Regions from separate parts of the Yersinia kristensenii genome, predicted to be linked through region 1. Evidence: predicted binding sites of a transcription regulator. Region 1 holds the regulator's gene; the other holds the start of a gene.

Region 1 (7,429 bases):
GCCGTGGTGCTGGAGCCTATTCAAGGGGAAGGGGGCATTACTTCCGCGACACCAGAGTTTCTGCAAGGTGTGCGGGCGCTGTGTGACCAACATAAAGCGCTGCTGGTGTTTGATGAAGTGCAAAGCGGTATGGGGCGCAGTGGCAAGCTGTTTACCTATATGCACTACGGCGTGACGCCAGATATTCTCACCACGGCCAAAGCGTTAGGCGGCGGGTTCCCAGTTAGCGCGATGCTGACGACAGAGGAAATTGCTTCGGTGATGGCGGTAGGAACCCACGGCACCACCTATGGGGGGAATCCACTGGCCTGTGCGGTCGCAGAGGCTGCGTTGGATGTGATTAATACCCCTGAGGTGCTTGATGGCATTGAACAGCGCCACGGCCTGTTTGTGCAGGCTTTGCAAGAGATTAACAATAAGTATCAGGTGTTTGATGATATTCGTGGCATGGGGCTATTGATTGGGGCTGAATTAGCACCGCACTATCATGGTCGTGCGCGGGAGTTCCTGACGGCGGCGGCAGCGAACGGGGTGATGATCCTCAATGCCGGCCCAGATGTCTTGCGGTTAGCGCCTTCGCTGGTGATTGAGCCAGAAGATATCCAGCAAGGTATGGCGCGTTTAGAAAGGGCGGTTGCCAGCCTGGTCAAAGGGTAAACTGCATTTTTGTCAACGGCCTGTGGAGAGGCTTTTTGCCTCTCTTTTTTACGACGCCGTATCCCGCAATTTCCGGCTGCGCCAAATACCGTGGTGTGGCTGTTGCTGCCATGCCAGGGATGAAACGGTATGCATTACACTCAAATGCGCCAAGATACGCCGTAAATTACGTTCAAGCTCAGAGATTTGCGTATCAGTCTCTCTATCTGGCATTTGAACAAAATCGTTATTCCCCTCACTGTTATCTGATTCCAGCCGTTGCTGACATTGTTGAATCGCCATTTCACAGAGCTGTAAATATTCTTCCGCTAACTTAACCGTCAGTTGAATGTGGTGTTTATCCGATTCTGCTGGCGACTCTGCTAATGGATAAGCCCGCGTCAGGATGGTCATCTCATTGATATTCCCGACAATAAGTTCGCTATGGGTAGCCCACAGACGCATGTCCGCCAGATATTTTGAGTTGAATCCCGGCTCCTGCATAGCTTGTTTCAGTGAATTGAGGACGGCATTACTGGCTTTGTTCACCTGGATGCGCTCAAACGCCAGTTGCTCGATATTCGGATGAGGTTTCAGCAGGATGCGCAGGATTTTCTGATAATTCTCCAGTGTTTGATGCGCATTTTTACGCAGTAAACCGCTTTGCCACTGTGGCCATAGCCACAATGTGCTGGCGAAGGCTAAGGCGCAGCCGATTAAGGTATCGAGCAACCGCGGGATTAAAAAGTCCGCACCTTCGCCGGTCAATAACTGCAAGATATAAACCGTAGTGATGGTTCTAAAAATGACCGACCAGCCATAGTTTTTGCGTTGAACCAGATAGGCCACCAGGGTGATGAGCAACATGATGCTTAACGTGGTGCCTTCTGGCATTTGAAAATGCAGCAAAGCTGCCGCGAGTAATAGCCCAATCAGGGTGCCAAGGGCGCGGTGATGGATCCGAATTTTAGTGGCGTTATAGCCATTTTGCGTTACCAGCATCACGGTAAGCAAAATCCAATAAGGTTTAGGCAGATGGATCAAATTACCGATGTAACTGCCCGCGGCCAAAGTGACACCAAGGCGAGCAGCATCCCGCAATGCACTGGATTTAAACGATAAATAACTGACGAGTGCTGGCCAAAATGGCTGAGAGGGTTGGTTGGACATCAAGGCGCGATCATACTGCGGGCGTTGGTCGCTCAGGATTTGGGTAACATGGCTGATATGGTAATAGAAGAATTGCGCCACGGGGTTATCCGGGTGCTGCTGGGCAACCTCTTCCAGCTCGACCAGCGCATCACCCGCACTGAAATGCGTTTTTGCGCGGTGATGATAGAGAATATCATCGGCAATGGTGCGCATTTGCGTCGAGATAACCTGCATATTGCGCTTAAGAACTGTTTCTATCGGGCTTTGATCAATTAACTCTTGCGTTTTTTCTGACTGACTCACTGCCGCAGTGATGTGTTCTTGCAAATCAAGCGCCATTTGAAACAAGTTCAATAGCCGTTTTCGCTCTTTTTTCGTGGCATTGTCTATCAGGTTAAATTGCTGATAAAGCTGATTAATTTTGTCCATTATACCTTGTTGCCGGTCAAGCAACGGCGGCATGGCCTTTTCTAGCTCAACATGCTGGCCAAACAAACTGTATTTAGCATCGCAATAATCGGCCAACAAATGATAAAGCTGACTCAATGGCTCACGGATCGGCTGGTCTTTACATAACCGGAACCATAGCCAGGTAAATAGACCATACCAGAGCGTCCCCACGGCACACATCAATGGCGCTTGCCAGATAGGCGCACGACCTACCATGCTGAGGCTAAAAATAGCGGCGATAAGTGCGGCGGGGAGCAGGCGGCCATTGAGCTGGCTGATAGCGCCACTGACACCCAACATTAAAGCCAAACCAAGCATCACCGCAGGTAATGGAATATCCCACAGCAGCAGTTGTTGAGTCAGAAAACTACTGAAAGTAAAGAGAGCCCCGCCGACAATCAGCCGCCGGAAGAAATGTTGATGAGGGGTATCTAGTGCAGCAATATTACAACAGGCGGGTATCAGGGAGAACATCAACCCCAACCGCAATTCACCCATTGCGAACCCCAATGCCGCCGGCAAGCAGAGAACCAGTGTTTGGCGGAGTGCATAATTCACTTCAGGATGATAAATAAGCCGTTGCCAATTCATATAGGCCCCAGAAATTTATTAATCACACAAAAGAAAACCGGTGCCGAGGTAACAGCACCGGTTTATAGGGTTTTAACGGGTGCCGTAAACGACAATCGTTTTACCATGCGCGGAGATCAGATTTTGATCTTCTAGCATTTTTAGTATCCGCCCCACAGTTTCGCGGGAGCAGCCAACTATTTGACCAATTTCCTGGCGGGTAATCTTTATCTGCATCCCATCTGGGTGGGTCATGGCATCCGGTTGTTTTGCCAGATTAAGCAGCGTTTGTGCAATACGCCCAGTCACGTCCAGGAAAGCGAGGTTACCCACTTTCTCAGAGGTTATCTGTAAGCGATTCGCCATTTGTGAAGACAGGCGCATCAATATATCTGGATTGACCTGAATCAGCTGACGGAATTTTTTGTAAGAAATTTCAGCCACTTCACAGGCAGTTTTTGCCCTAACCCAAGCACTACGTTCTTGGCCTTCTTCAAATAATCCAAGCTCGCCGATGAAATCTCCCTGGTTTAAATAGGAGAGAATCATCTCTTTACCTTCTTCATCTTTGATCAGCACCGCAACGGAGCCTTTCACGATGTAGTAAAGCGTTTCGGCTTTTTCACCTTGGTGAATTAGCGTACTTTTCGATGGATATTTGTGGATATGGCAATGAGACAGGAACCATTCGAGAGTCGGGTCTGTTTGTGGCTTGCCGAGAACCATTCGCTGTTATCCTCTGTTGTTATCGCTGCCTAACTTAACAGGGCTCAGAGTTCCCTGTACGGCGTGCTTATAAAATACACTTTCATTTAGCATATTAATTTGCTCAACTGCCGAAAGGTATAGCCAAGATGCGTACCGAGTAGAAACCCTTCACTGAGTATTGAGAAGCTACTCTATTTAATTCAAGAAACAACACTTTCGGTTCTGTTTGTAGCACAGGATGAGGCCAGTGTCTTGTGTTGTATCGCTTCAGCATGATGAACATCGGGTTACATTGCCAGTTTGTAAATGAAAGGGTAGTCTGAATGAGAAAATTTAACCGGGAGCATGAGTTATGCAGGCACGTGTAAAGTGGGTTGAAGGGCTGACATTTTTGGGTGAGTCTGCTTCAGGTCATCAAGTTTTAATGGACGGGAATGCAGGAGATAAAGCGCCGAGCCCGATGGAAATGTTGTTAATGTCAGCGGGTGGCTGTAGCGCCATTGACGTGGTTTCTATTTTGCAAAAAGGCCGTAACGATGTGCGCGATTGCGAAGTGACGTTAACTTCACAGCGCCGGGAAGAGGCTCCGCGCCTGTTTACGCAAATTAACCTGCATTTTATTGTGAGCGGCAAGGGCTTGACCGATAAAATTGTGGAGCGCGCGGTTGAGCTGTCAGCAGAGAAATATTGCTCCGTCTCGCTAATGTTGGGTAAAGCGGCGACCATTACCCACAGTTTTGAAATCCGTGACATCGCGTAATTAACCCCTTCGTATTTGAAGCTGCAGGGTTGTTAGCTGCACTCGCTCACCCGAATCACTTACTTATGTAAGCTCATCGGGATGAGTTCGCTTGCCGCCTACCTGCAGCCCCAACGACTTTGGGTTGGGATAGCGTCAAATTATTTTTTCTTTCCAGTAATTGCTTTACTGCGGCTTCAAGGACGAAGGATTAACCGATTTTTTTACCTTCCAGCAATTGCTGCACTAACGGTGCCATAATCAGCTCCATTGCCAGCCCCATCTTCCCGCCTGGGACGACCAATGTATTGATATTGGAAATAAAAGACCCTTGCAGCATTGCCAATAAGTAGGGGAAATCAATCTGATCCAAACCGCGGAAGTGAATGACGACAAAACTTTCGTCCAGTGATGGAATCGCTTTGGCGGCAAACGGGTTAGAGGTATCGACGGTCGGCACGCGCTGAAAGTTAATGTGGGTGCGCGAGAACTGCGGCGTAATGTAGTTAATGTAATCGTCCATGGAGCGCACCACGGAATCCATCACGGCTTCACGGGAATGGCCGCGCTCACCGGTATCTCGGACTAATTTTTGAATCCACTCCAGGTTGACGATGGGCACCACGCCGACCAGCAAATCGACATGTTTTGCCACATCATGATGTTCGGTCACAACTCCGCCGTGTAACCCTTCATAAAACAACACATCGGTGGGTTCAGGCAGTGGCTCCCAGGGGGTAAAAGTACCCGGAATCTGGTTATAAGGCACGGCTTCATCATAAGTGTGCAAATACTTACGTGAGCGCCCGGTGCCGCTTTTGCCGTACTCCTCCACACTTTGTTCTAACTGACCAAAGTCATTGGCCTCTGGGCCAAAATAGCTGATATGTCGGCCTTGATCCCGCGCCTTACGGATGACGGTATCCATTTCTGGTCGGGTATAGCGGTGGAAGCTGTCGCCTTCAATTTGCGCCGCGCGAATATTCAATTGCTGAAAAATTTTGCGAAACGCCAGGCTGGTCGTCGTCCCTGCGCCACTTGAGCCGGTGACGGCTATAACCGGATGTTTAGTTGACATATTAGCTGTAACTCCATGGGGTTAGATCCTCAGTGGACAGGCTGAAATGGGCTGTTTTTTAGCGTTAGCGGTTATTTTTAGGGCAAAGTGTCCGCCTTGTCACTCTGATTTTACTCGATGAGTGTCGTGATCCCGCGAGGGTTATGGCAATTCTTCTGCTCCGGCCCGAAATGCACCGCGTGGCATAATATTGATAGTCTCGTGTAACTCTGACCAGACCAATACCGCCTCACCACTCGCTAATTGGCGGCGCACGTCTTCGACTTTTTGTGCTAATGACCGCTCATGCTCGCCGTAATCCGTGCCTTCACGTAGCACGAAGGCTTCCAGCAGGTTATCCAGCGTTTCACTATCAACTTGCTGCCAGGGAATCATCATGACGGTTGCTCCAAATAGGGGGAAAGCCAGGCTGGAATACGTTGTTCCAGCCACATTTGTGGGTGTTTTAATGAGCCGCCGACAAAACCAACATGGCCGCCATGCTCAGTTAACTGATAATCAATATTGCCCGGTAATTCGCGCAAGTTGGGGATAACCTCGGCGGTCATGAACGGGTCATCTTTGGCATGAATGATCAGCAGCGGCGTGGTGATTTGCGACAACTTAGGTAAGGCGCTGCAACGCCGATAGTAATCCAGCGCATCATTGAAGCCATGTATTCTAGCCGTTATGACATCATCAAACTCTTTGATTCGCCGCAGCCCTTTCAATTGAGCCAAATTCAAAGGTAGGCTGCCGGGGTAATGCAGCAGCTTGCGGGTGGCATTTAACTTGAGCTGATTCAACAAATAGCGCTGATAGACACGCGAGAAACCTTGCTCCATGCGATTGGCGCAAGGTTCGAGCATCAGTGGTGCAGAAACCACCACGGCTGCCTCTAATAAGCTCTCTTGCCCTTGTTCAGCTAAATAGAGGGCCAACATATTGCCCCCCAAAGAGACGCCAACCGCGGCGGTGGGCACCTGTCCATAGCTTTCCCGCAACCAGCGCAGAAAGAAGCGGGCATCTTCTGTTTCACCAGAGTGATAAATGCGTGACTTACGATTTGGCTCGCCACTGCATCCGCGAAAATGCATCACCACACCCAGCCATCCTCGGTCTTGCCAGGCGCGCAGTAAACCATGGGCGTAAGGGCTGTAAAAATTCCCTTCCAGCCCGTGGAATAGCACCACTCTGGGCTTATCGCGCGCCAGTTCCGGGTTTTCACTCCAGGCTAGATCGATAAAATCCCCATCCGGCAATTCCAGCCGTTGCCAAAAAGGTTGCAGTTGCACCCGCCGCCTGACCAGGCGGGGCAGCAGCGTTTGCAGGTGCGGGTTACTGGCTCCTGCCAGCGGGCGAAATATTTCATGCATATTGTGAATGGAAATCATGTCATTGCTCTTGTGTGATCAATAGCACACTGTTAGCTTCATGGGTATATCGCGCATCATTTTGGGTGAGAGGCACCCGTCTCATGGAACTGAGTTTATTTCTTTCAATGGTAGGTTTTCTTTGGGTTGCCGCTATTACCCCCGGCCCGAATAATATGTTATTAACCTCAGCCGGGGCCAATTTCGGTTTTATGCGCTCTATCTGGTTGATGTTAGGCATTATGTTGGGCATGCAGAGTATGCTGCTGCTGGTGGCATTTGGTGTCGGCGGCCTGATTTTGATCTACCCCTTCCTGCATTTAATTCTGAAAATTCTCGGCAGTCTTTATTTGTTGTGGCTGGCATGGAAAATTGCCACCTCGGCCTATGAAAAATTAGAAACCAATGTCGTACCGCCAAAACCGCTGCGATTGTATCAGGGGTGGCTATTGCAGTTCCTTAACCCAAAAGCCTGGTTAATGGGATTAGGCTCAGTCGCCAGCTTCAGTATGGCGGGGGCAGCTTATAATCATTCCATCTTAATGATTAGCTTGGGCATGTTTATGGTGAATCTGGTGGCCGGTATTATTTGGCTGGGTTTTGGGACTTTGATTGGCCGTTTGCTGCGCAGTCGCCGGGCTTGGTTCACTTTTAATATCTCTATGGGCTTGCTGACCGCGGCTTGTGTGCTATTGATTTGGCACTAATTAATGATTTTGCATTGACGAATCACCGGAGCTAATT
Region 2 (7,429 bases), 540 kb from region 1:
AACTCGATAGTTCGATGAAGAAAGTTGATAACTACATGGGTGACAGTGCCGCAACAGCTAAAGTAAAAAGTGCTTTGCTGGAAGAAAAAACCCTTAAAAGCACTGATATCTCAGTTGAAACTAACCATGGTGTAGTGACGCTGAGTGGTTTTGTCACTTCTCAGGCTGAAGCTGAAACCGCAGTAGATATCGCCAAAAATATTGAAGGCGTTAAATCCGTCAGCGATAAGTTACATGTGAAAGATCAGAAATCACAATCAGTCAGCGAATATGCCGGTGATGCGGCAACCACCAGTTCAATTAAAGCCAAATTATTGGCAGATGACATTGTCCCATCACGTAAAGTTAAAGTAGAAACCACTGATGGTGTAGTGCAATTGTCCGGTAATGTTGAGAATAAAGCTCAGGCCGAACGTGCCGAAAGTATTGCTAAAGCCGTTGATGGCGTAAAAAGCGTTAAAAACGACCTCAGCATCAAGCCTTAATTGTTATCAAGCTGATGGGTGTTTCGTGGGGCCGCAATATAACCCACGAAATACCGCTTAACTTAATAAGTTTGTCAGCTAAATAACTCATCCAATAAATCCAAATAATACGACTTCTGCCAAATACGCTACTGTTAAATAGGCAGAAGGGTTAAAGAGTGATTTTTGAACGCGAGTTTACATACCTTAAATCATTCGAGTTGCAGGAAGGCGGCAAACGAGTGACTCCCGATGAGCTTACATTGGTAAGTGATTCGGGTGACAAATCTGCCGGGAGTAGATTTGAACGCTGTTTGCAGCGGCCTCGCAGAGGCGAGGCCCATGGACGGGCCGAGTAACGAGTGCAGCTAACACACCTGTAGCTTGAAGTATGACGGGTATAAAGTCATTTTTTTAAACGGGAAGGAGAAGCTTATGTTTCGCTGGGGCATTATATTTCTGGTTATTGCGTTAATCGCGGCAGCACTAGGTTTTGGTGGGCTAGCCGGTACAGCAGCCTGGGCCGCAAAAGTTGTTTTTGTCGTCGGTATTATTCTATTCCTTATCAGTCTGTTTACAGGACGTAAGCGTCTTTAGACAGGTGCGAGGGTTACAGCACCGGTAAGAAGAGGTATTCTCAACATCTGCTGTAACGGAATTAAGGATGGATGGTGGGATACAGAATACCTATCACGCTCGGTAATATTGAGCCCCTCGCCTATAAACCATACCAACCCGGTAAAATGGCGTTGGTTTGCGAGGGCGGCGGGCAGCGGGGAATTTTTACAGCCGGTGTGCTGGATGAATTCCAGCGCGCCCGCTTTAACCCTTTTGATCTCATGATTGGCACCTCCGCTGGCGCGCAAAATCTCTCTGCTTTTATCTGCGGTCAACCCGGCTACGCGCGTCGCGTGATTACCCGTTACACTACCACCGCTAATTTCTTCAATCCATTGCGCTTTGTTCGTGGTGGGCACTTAATTGATCTCGACTGGCTAGTGGATATTACCTCCCAGCAGTTACCGCTGGCGATGGATCAAGCTGAACAGCATCTCCGTGAGGGCCGTGAGTTTCTTATGTGCGCTTGTCGCAGTGATGATTTCGAACCTACCTATATATCCCCCACGCGAGAAAGCTGGTTACCGGCAATTAAAGCCTCCAGTGCCATTCCGGGTCTATATCGCCAAGGGGTTGATTTAGATGGTGTTAGTTACCAGGATGGCGGTATTAGTGATGCTATTCCGGTGGAGGAAGCTTATCGTCGTGGAGCCGATACGATCGTGGTCATCCGCACTGTCCCTTCGCAAGCTTATTATACGCCGCAATGGATGAAGCGGATGGAGCATTGGCTGAGTGAAAGCAGCTTGCAGCAACTGGTGCGAATTATGCAGCAGCATGAGCAGAGTTATCATCGTATTCAGCAATTTATTGAAAAGCCACCAGGTGACTTGCGCATTTTCGAGATTTTTCCGCCTAAACCGCTGGCCAGTAATGCTCTGGGTAGCCGGATTGCGGCTCTGAATCGTGATTATCATTTAGGGCGTCGTTGTGGCCGTTATTTTCTGGCAACAGTCGGGCACTGGCTGCTGCCTCGGGATCAATTGGAGCAGTCGGAGAGCAACGGTGAGAAAACCTCGATTTCTCTTTCTCGCCGGATGATCCAGCCGCAAGATATTAACCAACCAGATGATATGGCCGACTTGATTGATAATGATGATTATTCATTTGATATCACTCAATCGCCGGATATCATCGCGCCGCCTGATGCTGCGAAAATCACGCATCACTCTCTTCCGCCGCAGATGACAGTGGCGGGCAGTGGGCTGATTATTCCGACCACGACACAGAGCAAAAAGAAGTCGCTGCAAGCGGAGGTTATCTTGCCGCCAGAAGCGGCGAAAACCAAAGGTGATAGCGCGTAATGGCATTGATTAGTGGGCAAGTGCCTAATGTTATCGATACGCACTATTTTATCGATACACACTGTCATTTTGATTTTCCGCCCTTCAGCGGCGCAGAAACAGCCAGCTTAATGAGTGCCGCGCAAGCCAATGTCAGGCAAATTATTGTGCCTGCCGTCAGTGCGAATTATTTCCCGCGTATTCTCGATTTGGCAGCTCACTATCCGCCACTATTTGCGGCACTGGGCCTACATCCGTTATATATTGCGCAGCATCAGGAAGCTGATTTAGCCGCTTTAGCCGCAGCGCTGGCGGATAAAACAGAAAAACTGGTCGCGGTGGGGGAAATTGGCTTGGATCTCTATATGGATGAGCCGCAATTACCCCGCCAATTGGCATTTTTAAACGCCCAGTTGAAGCTCGCCAGGCAGTATGATCTCCCGGTTATTTTGCATTCGCGCCGTTCGCATGATCAACTGGCCGCAGCATTGCGTAAAGCAGCTTTGCCACGTGCAGGGGTGGTACACGGTTTTGCGGGCAGCTTAGTGCAGGCGCAGGCATTTATTCGCTTGGGTTATTACATTGGTGTGGGCGGAACCATCACTTATGAACGGGCGCAGAAAACGCGAAATGTCATGGCTGAGTTACCGCTATCTGCGTTATTGCTGGAGACGGACGCGCCGGATATGCCACTCGCCGGTTTTCAGGGACAACCTAATCGGCCAGAGCGAGCGGCTAATGTGTTCGCTGCATTGTGCGAGTTACGCCAAGAAGCACCCGAAGAGATTGCTACTCACCTTTTGCACAACAGTCAGCGCTTATTTCAATTGCCGCCAGTCGATAAATCCGCACGCTAAATTTTTATTTCACCGAGTAAACCGCACTAATAGTTAGCGAACTATGCTTTATTTATTATTTTAATGTGATTTCCATCACGTTAATTACCTTACGGTTACTTTTAGTTGTGTTTATTTGTGACAGAGATTGTTTGAACGCCAGATCATGCCGGTATAATCCACGCCACATTATTTCAATACAAATCATTAACAGGATTATCGGCATGCTCATGAGTTTAGTCGGAATGGCAGTACTGATATTAATAGCCGTGCTTCTTTCAAGTAATTTTAGGGCGATTAATATCCGCACTGTAGTTGGGGCATTTATTCTTCAGGTGGGTATTGGCGCACTGATTTTATATGTACCGGTAGGCCGTCGCATCCTGGGTGGTATGTCTGAAGGTGTGGCGAATGTTATTGCTTACGGCAATCACGGGATTTCATTTATGTTTGGCGGTTTGGTTTCCGACAAAATGTTTGAAGTCTTCGGCGGCGGTGGTTTTGTATTCGCCCTGCGAGTATTACCCGTCATTGTATTTTTCTCCTCATTAATTGCCGTCTTATATTATATCGGCGTAATGCAGTTGGTGATTAAGGTATTAGGCGGCGGCTTACAAAAGCTATTGGGGACTTCGCGTACTGAATCCCTCTCCGCGACCGCCAATATTTTTGTTGGGCAAACTGAAGCTCCATTAGTGGTGCGTCCCTATATTGCCACCATGACCCAATCCGAATTGTTCGCCGTAATGTGTGGTGGTTTGGCTTCGGTTGCCGGTTCGGTGTTAGCCGGTTATGCGCAAATGGGCGTACCCTTAGAATATCTGATTGCCGCCTCCTTTATGGCCGCCCCCGGTGGGTTACTTTTTGCCAAACTGATGGTGCCGGAGACTGAGAAAACTCACGATAATGTGGATGCTGCCACCTTGATTGCTGAAGATGATCGCCCGGCGAACATCATTGATGCTGCGGCGTCTGGCGCGGCTTCTGGTCTGCAACTGGCGCTGAATGTCGGGGCGATGTTACTGGCCTTTATTGCATTGATTGCATTACTAAATGGTATTCTCGGCGGGATTGGTGGCTGGTTCGATTATCCGCAACTCTCTCTGGAACTAATTCTGGGCTGGGTCTTCTCGCCGATTGCCTATCTGATCGGGGTTCCGTGGAGTGAAGCTATGGTCGCTGGCTCATTTATCGGCCAAAAGATTATCGTGAACGAATTCGTGGCATTTATGAATTTCGGTCAGTATCTACAGGCGGAAGAGCTGGTGCGCGCGGCCGGTTTGCAGGTGCTTTCTGACCATACCAAAGCCATTATCTCCTTTGCATTGTGTGGTTTTGCCAACTTGTCCTCGGTCGCCATCTTGTTGGGCGGGTTAGGTAGCATGGCCCCGAACCGCCGCCATGATATCGCGCGTTTTGGCTTGAAAGCGGTGGCCGCAGGGACTCTGTCGAATTTGATGAGTGCCACCATCGCCGGCTTCTTCCTGGCCTTGTAATTTTGCCCATGAGCCATCTTGATGAGATGGCTCATAATCAGGCGTATTCCTGCCCATAAGCTATTCTTGATGCAAGTGGGCATATTAATGTCAGTAAGCTATAAATCAGGTTATTTTGTGATTTTAATCACATATAATCTCAGTTCGTTACAAGTTACTCTTGATTAATGTGAATCCGAACACATCTCATGTGCTGATAACGTGTTCAAATAGAGCGACAAGTTAGTGCGGTGAGATGGATCTCAATTGCTACCTAAGGGTTTTCCCATGGGGCTATCTTCAAGGAACCAAGTCCGCTCGCCAACGTATTGAGCTGGAACCATGTGGCTCATAAATAAATGCTCAGTCTTGGCAAAGTGCCGGGGCTGAAATAGTGTTGGAGAGTTTTATGACCGATTTAACCGCCTGCGCGAATCTCAATGATTATGCCAAACGCGCGCTGATTTTAATGGATTTAACCACCCTGAATGACGACGATACCGATGATAAGGTGATTGCTCTGTGTCATCAGGCTAAAAGCCCGGCCGGTAATACTGCGGCAATCTGTATTTATCCTCGCTTTATTCCTATTGCGCGTAAAACATTACGCGAGCAGGGAACACCTGAAATCCGCATTGCTACGGTGACCAATTTCCCTCACGGCAATGATGATATTGCTATCGCGTTAGCTGAAACCCAGGCGGCGATTGCCTATGGCGCTGATGAAGTGGATGTGGTTTTCCCTTATCGCGCCTTAATGGCGGGTAACGATAAAGTCGGCTTCGAACTAGTGAAACAGTGCAAAGACGCCTGTGCCGCGGCTAATGTGCTGCTGAAAGTTATCATTGAAACTGGGGAGTTAAAGCAAGAGCATTTGATTCGACAGGCTTCTGAGATTGCTATCAAAGCTGGTGCAGATTTCATCAAAACCTCCACCGGTAAAGTGCCGGTTAATGCCACGCTGGAAAGTGCCAGCATCATGATGCGCACCATCCGTGACTTGGGTGTGGCGAAAACCGTGGGCTTCAAACCGGCGGGTGGGGTGCGCACTGCGCAAGACGCGGCACAATTCCTACAGTTGGCAGATCAATTGATGGGGGAAGGTTGGGCTGATGCTCGCCACTTCCGTTTTGGCGCGTCCAGTCTGTTAGGCAGCTTGTTGACGACCTTGGGTCATCAGAGCAACAGCAAAACCACTGGCTACTAATCATTATCTCAGTCATTGAACTGAGCAGATGCACCGCGGGCTATTTTGTCCGCTGTGCTGCTTTTATTTCATAAGCAGGGGGATACCTTGTTTCTCGCACAAGAAATTATCCGTAAAAAACGCGACGGCCAGGCACTGAGCGAAGAAGAAATTCGTTTCTTCGTCAATGGGATCCGCGACAATGTTGTTTCTGAAGGCCAAATTGCTGCTCTGGCGATGACCATTTATTTCCATGATATGAGTATGCCAGAACGTGTGGCGCTCACTATGGCAATGCGCGATTCAGGCACAGTGTTGAACTGGAAGAGCCTAAACCTTAATGGCCCGATTGTGGACAAACACTCCACCGGCGGCGTGGGTGATGTGACTTCCTTGATGCTCGGCCCAATGGTGGCGGCTTGCGGCGGCTATGTACCCATGATTTCGGGCCGTGGTTTGGGCCACACTGGCGGGACTTTGGATAAACTGGAAGCTATCCCCGGTTTTGATATTTTCCCCGATGACAGTGCATTCCGCAAAATCATTCAGGATGTTGGCGTCGCCATCATCGGCCAAACCAGCTCGCTGGCACCGGCGGATAAACGTTTTTATGCGACTCGCGATATCACCGCCACGGTGGATTCCATTCCGCTCATTACCGCCTCTATCCTGGCTAAAAAGCTGGCTGAAGGGCTGGATGCGCTGGTGATGGATGTCAAAGTGGGGTCGGGTGCATTTATGCCGACTTATCAGTTATCTGAGGACTTGGCCAAGGCCATTGTCGGTGTCGCCAATGGGGCGGGGTGCAAAACTACCGCGCTGCTGACCGATATGAATCAAGTATTGGCTTCCAGTGCCGGTAATGCGGTCGAAGTGCGCGAAGCGGTGCGCTTCCTGACTGGCGAATATCGTAATCCGCGTCTGCTGGAAGTGACCATGGCGCTGTGTGTCGAGATGCTGCTGTCCGGTGGATTGGCGCAAGATGATGCCGATGCCCGTGCTAAGCTGCAAACCGTATTGGATAACGGCAAAGCGGCGGAAATCTTTGGGCGCATGGTCGCCGCGCAAAAAGGCCCGAGCGATTTTGTCGAGCGCTATGACAGTTACTTACCCGCTGCTCTGTTGAGCAAGCCAGTATTTGCTGAACGGTCAGGAATCATCACTGCCATGGATACCCGAGCATTAGGTATGGCTGTGGTTTCCCTCGGTGGTGGTCGCCGTCGTGCAACTGACCCAATTGATTACAGTGTGGGCCTTACCGATATGGCCCGTCTGGGTGCCCGTGTTGATGGTCAACAACCATTAGCGGTGATTCATGCTAACAATGAAGATGACTGGCAGCAGGCGGCTGATGCGGTGCGGACAGCAATCACCCTGGGCGACAAAGCACCAGAAGAAACCCCGGTGGTTTATCGCCGCATCACTGAGTAAATACTCTATTTTAAAGGTGTCGCACAGCGTGTGAACCTATGCAGGAGAAAATGATGAAACGTACATTTATTATGGTATTAGACTCATTTGGTATTGGCGCAAGCGCTGATGCTAAGAAATTTGGCGACGAAGGAGC

What was found. The regulator CRP, encoded in region 1, controls carbon source genes, mostly activating them, when cyclic AMP is high. The targets are predictions, from matches to a motif close to ATGTGANNNNNNTCACAT.
Region 2: DX162_RS03025 (NupC/NupG family nucleoside CNT transporter) is a predicted target of CRP. The motif match lies at 3,286-3,303, and genes of this name have one in related genera.

Annotation. Positions count from the first base shown of each region.
Region 1 is NZ_UHIY01000001.1:1,187,801-1,195,229, reverse strand. Features, by position in the region: gene argD (bifunctional acetylornithine/succinyldiaminopimelate transaminase) at 1-657, shown strand, start outside; gene DX162_RS05670 (YccS/YhfK family putative transporter) at 706-2,829, opposite strand; gene crp (cAMP-activated global transcriptional regulator CRP) at 2,902-3,534, opposite strand; gene DX162_RS05660 (OsmC family protein) at 3,869-4,276, shown strand; gene DX162_RS05655 (phosphoribulokinase) at 4,467-5,333, opposite strand; gene DX162_RS05650 (YheU family protein) at 5,475-5,711, opposite strand; gene DX162_RS05645 (hydrolase) at 5,708-6,688, opposite strand; gene DX162_RS05640 (LysE family translocator) at 6,790-7,392, shown strand.
Region 2 is NZ_UHIY01000001.1:650,104-657,532, reverse strand. Features, by position in the region: gene osmY (molecular chaperone OsmY) at 1-485, shown strand, start outside; gene DX162_RS03040 (DUF1328 domain-containing protein) at 900-1,061, shown strand; gene DX162_RS03035 (patatin-like phospholipase family protein) at 1,133-2,386, shown strand; gene DX162_RS03030 (TatD family hydrolase) at 2,386-3,222, shown strand; gene DX162_RS03025 (NupC/NupG family nucleoside CNT transporter) at 3,426-4,697, shown strand; gene deoC (deoxyribose-phosphate aldolase) at 5,086-5,883, shown strand; gene deoA (thymidine phosphorylase) at 5,971-7,293, shown strand; gene deoB (phosphopentomutase) at 7,347-7,429, shown strand, end outside.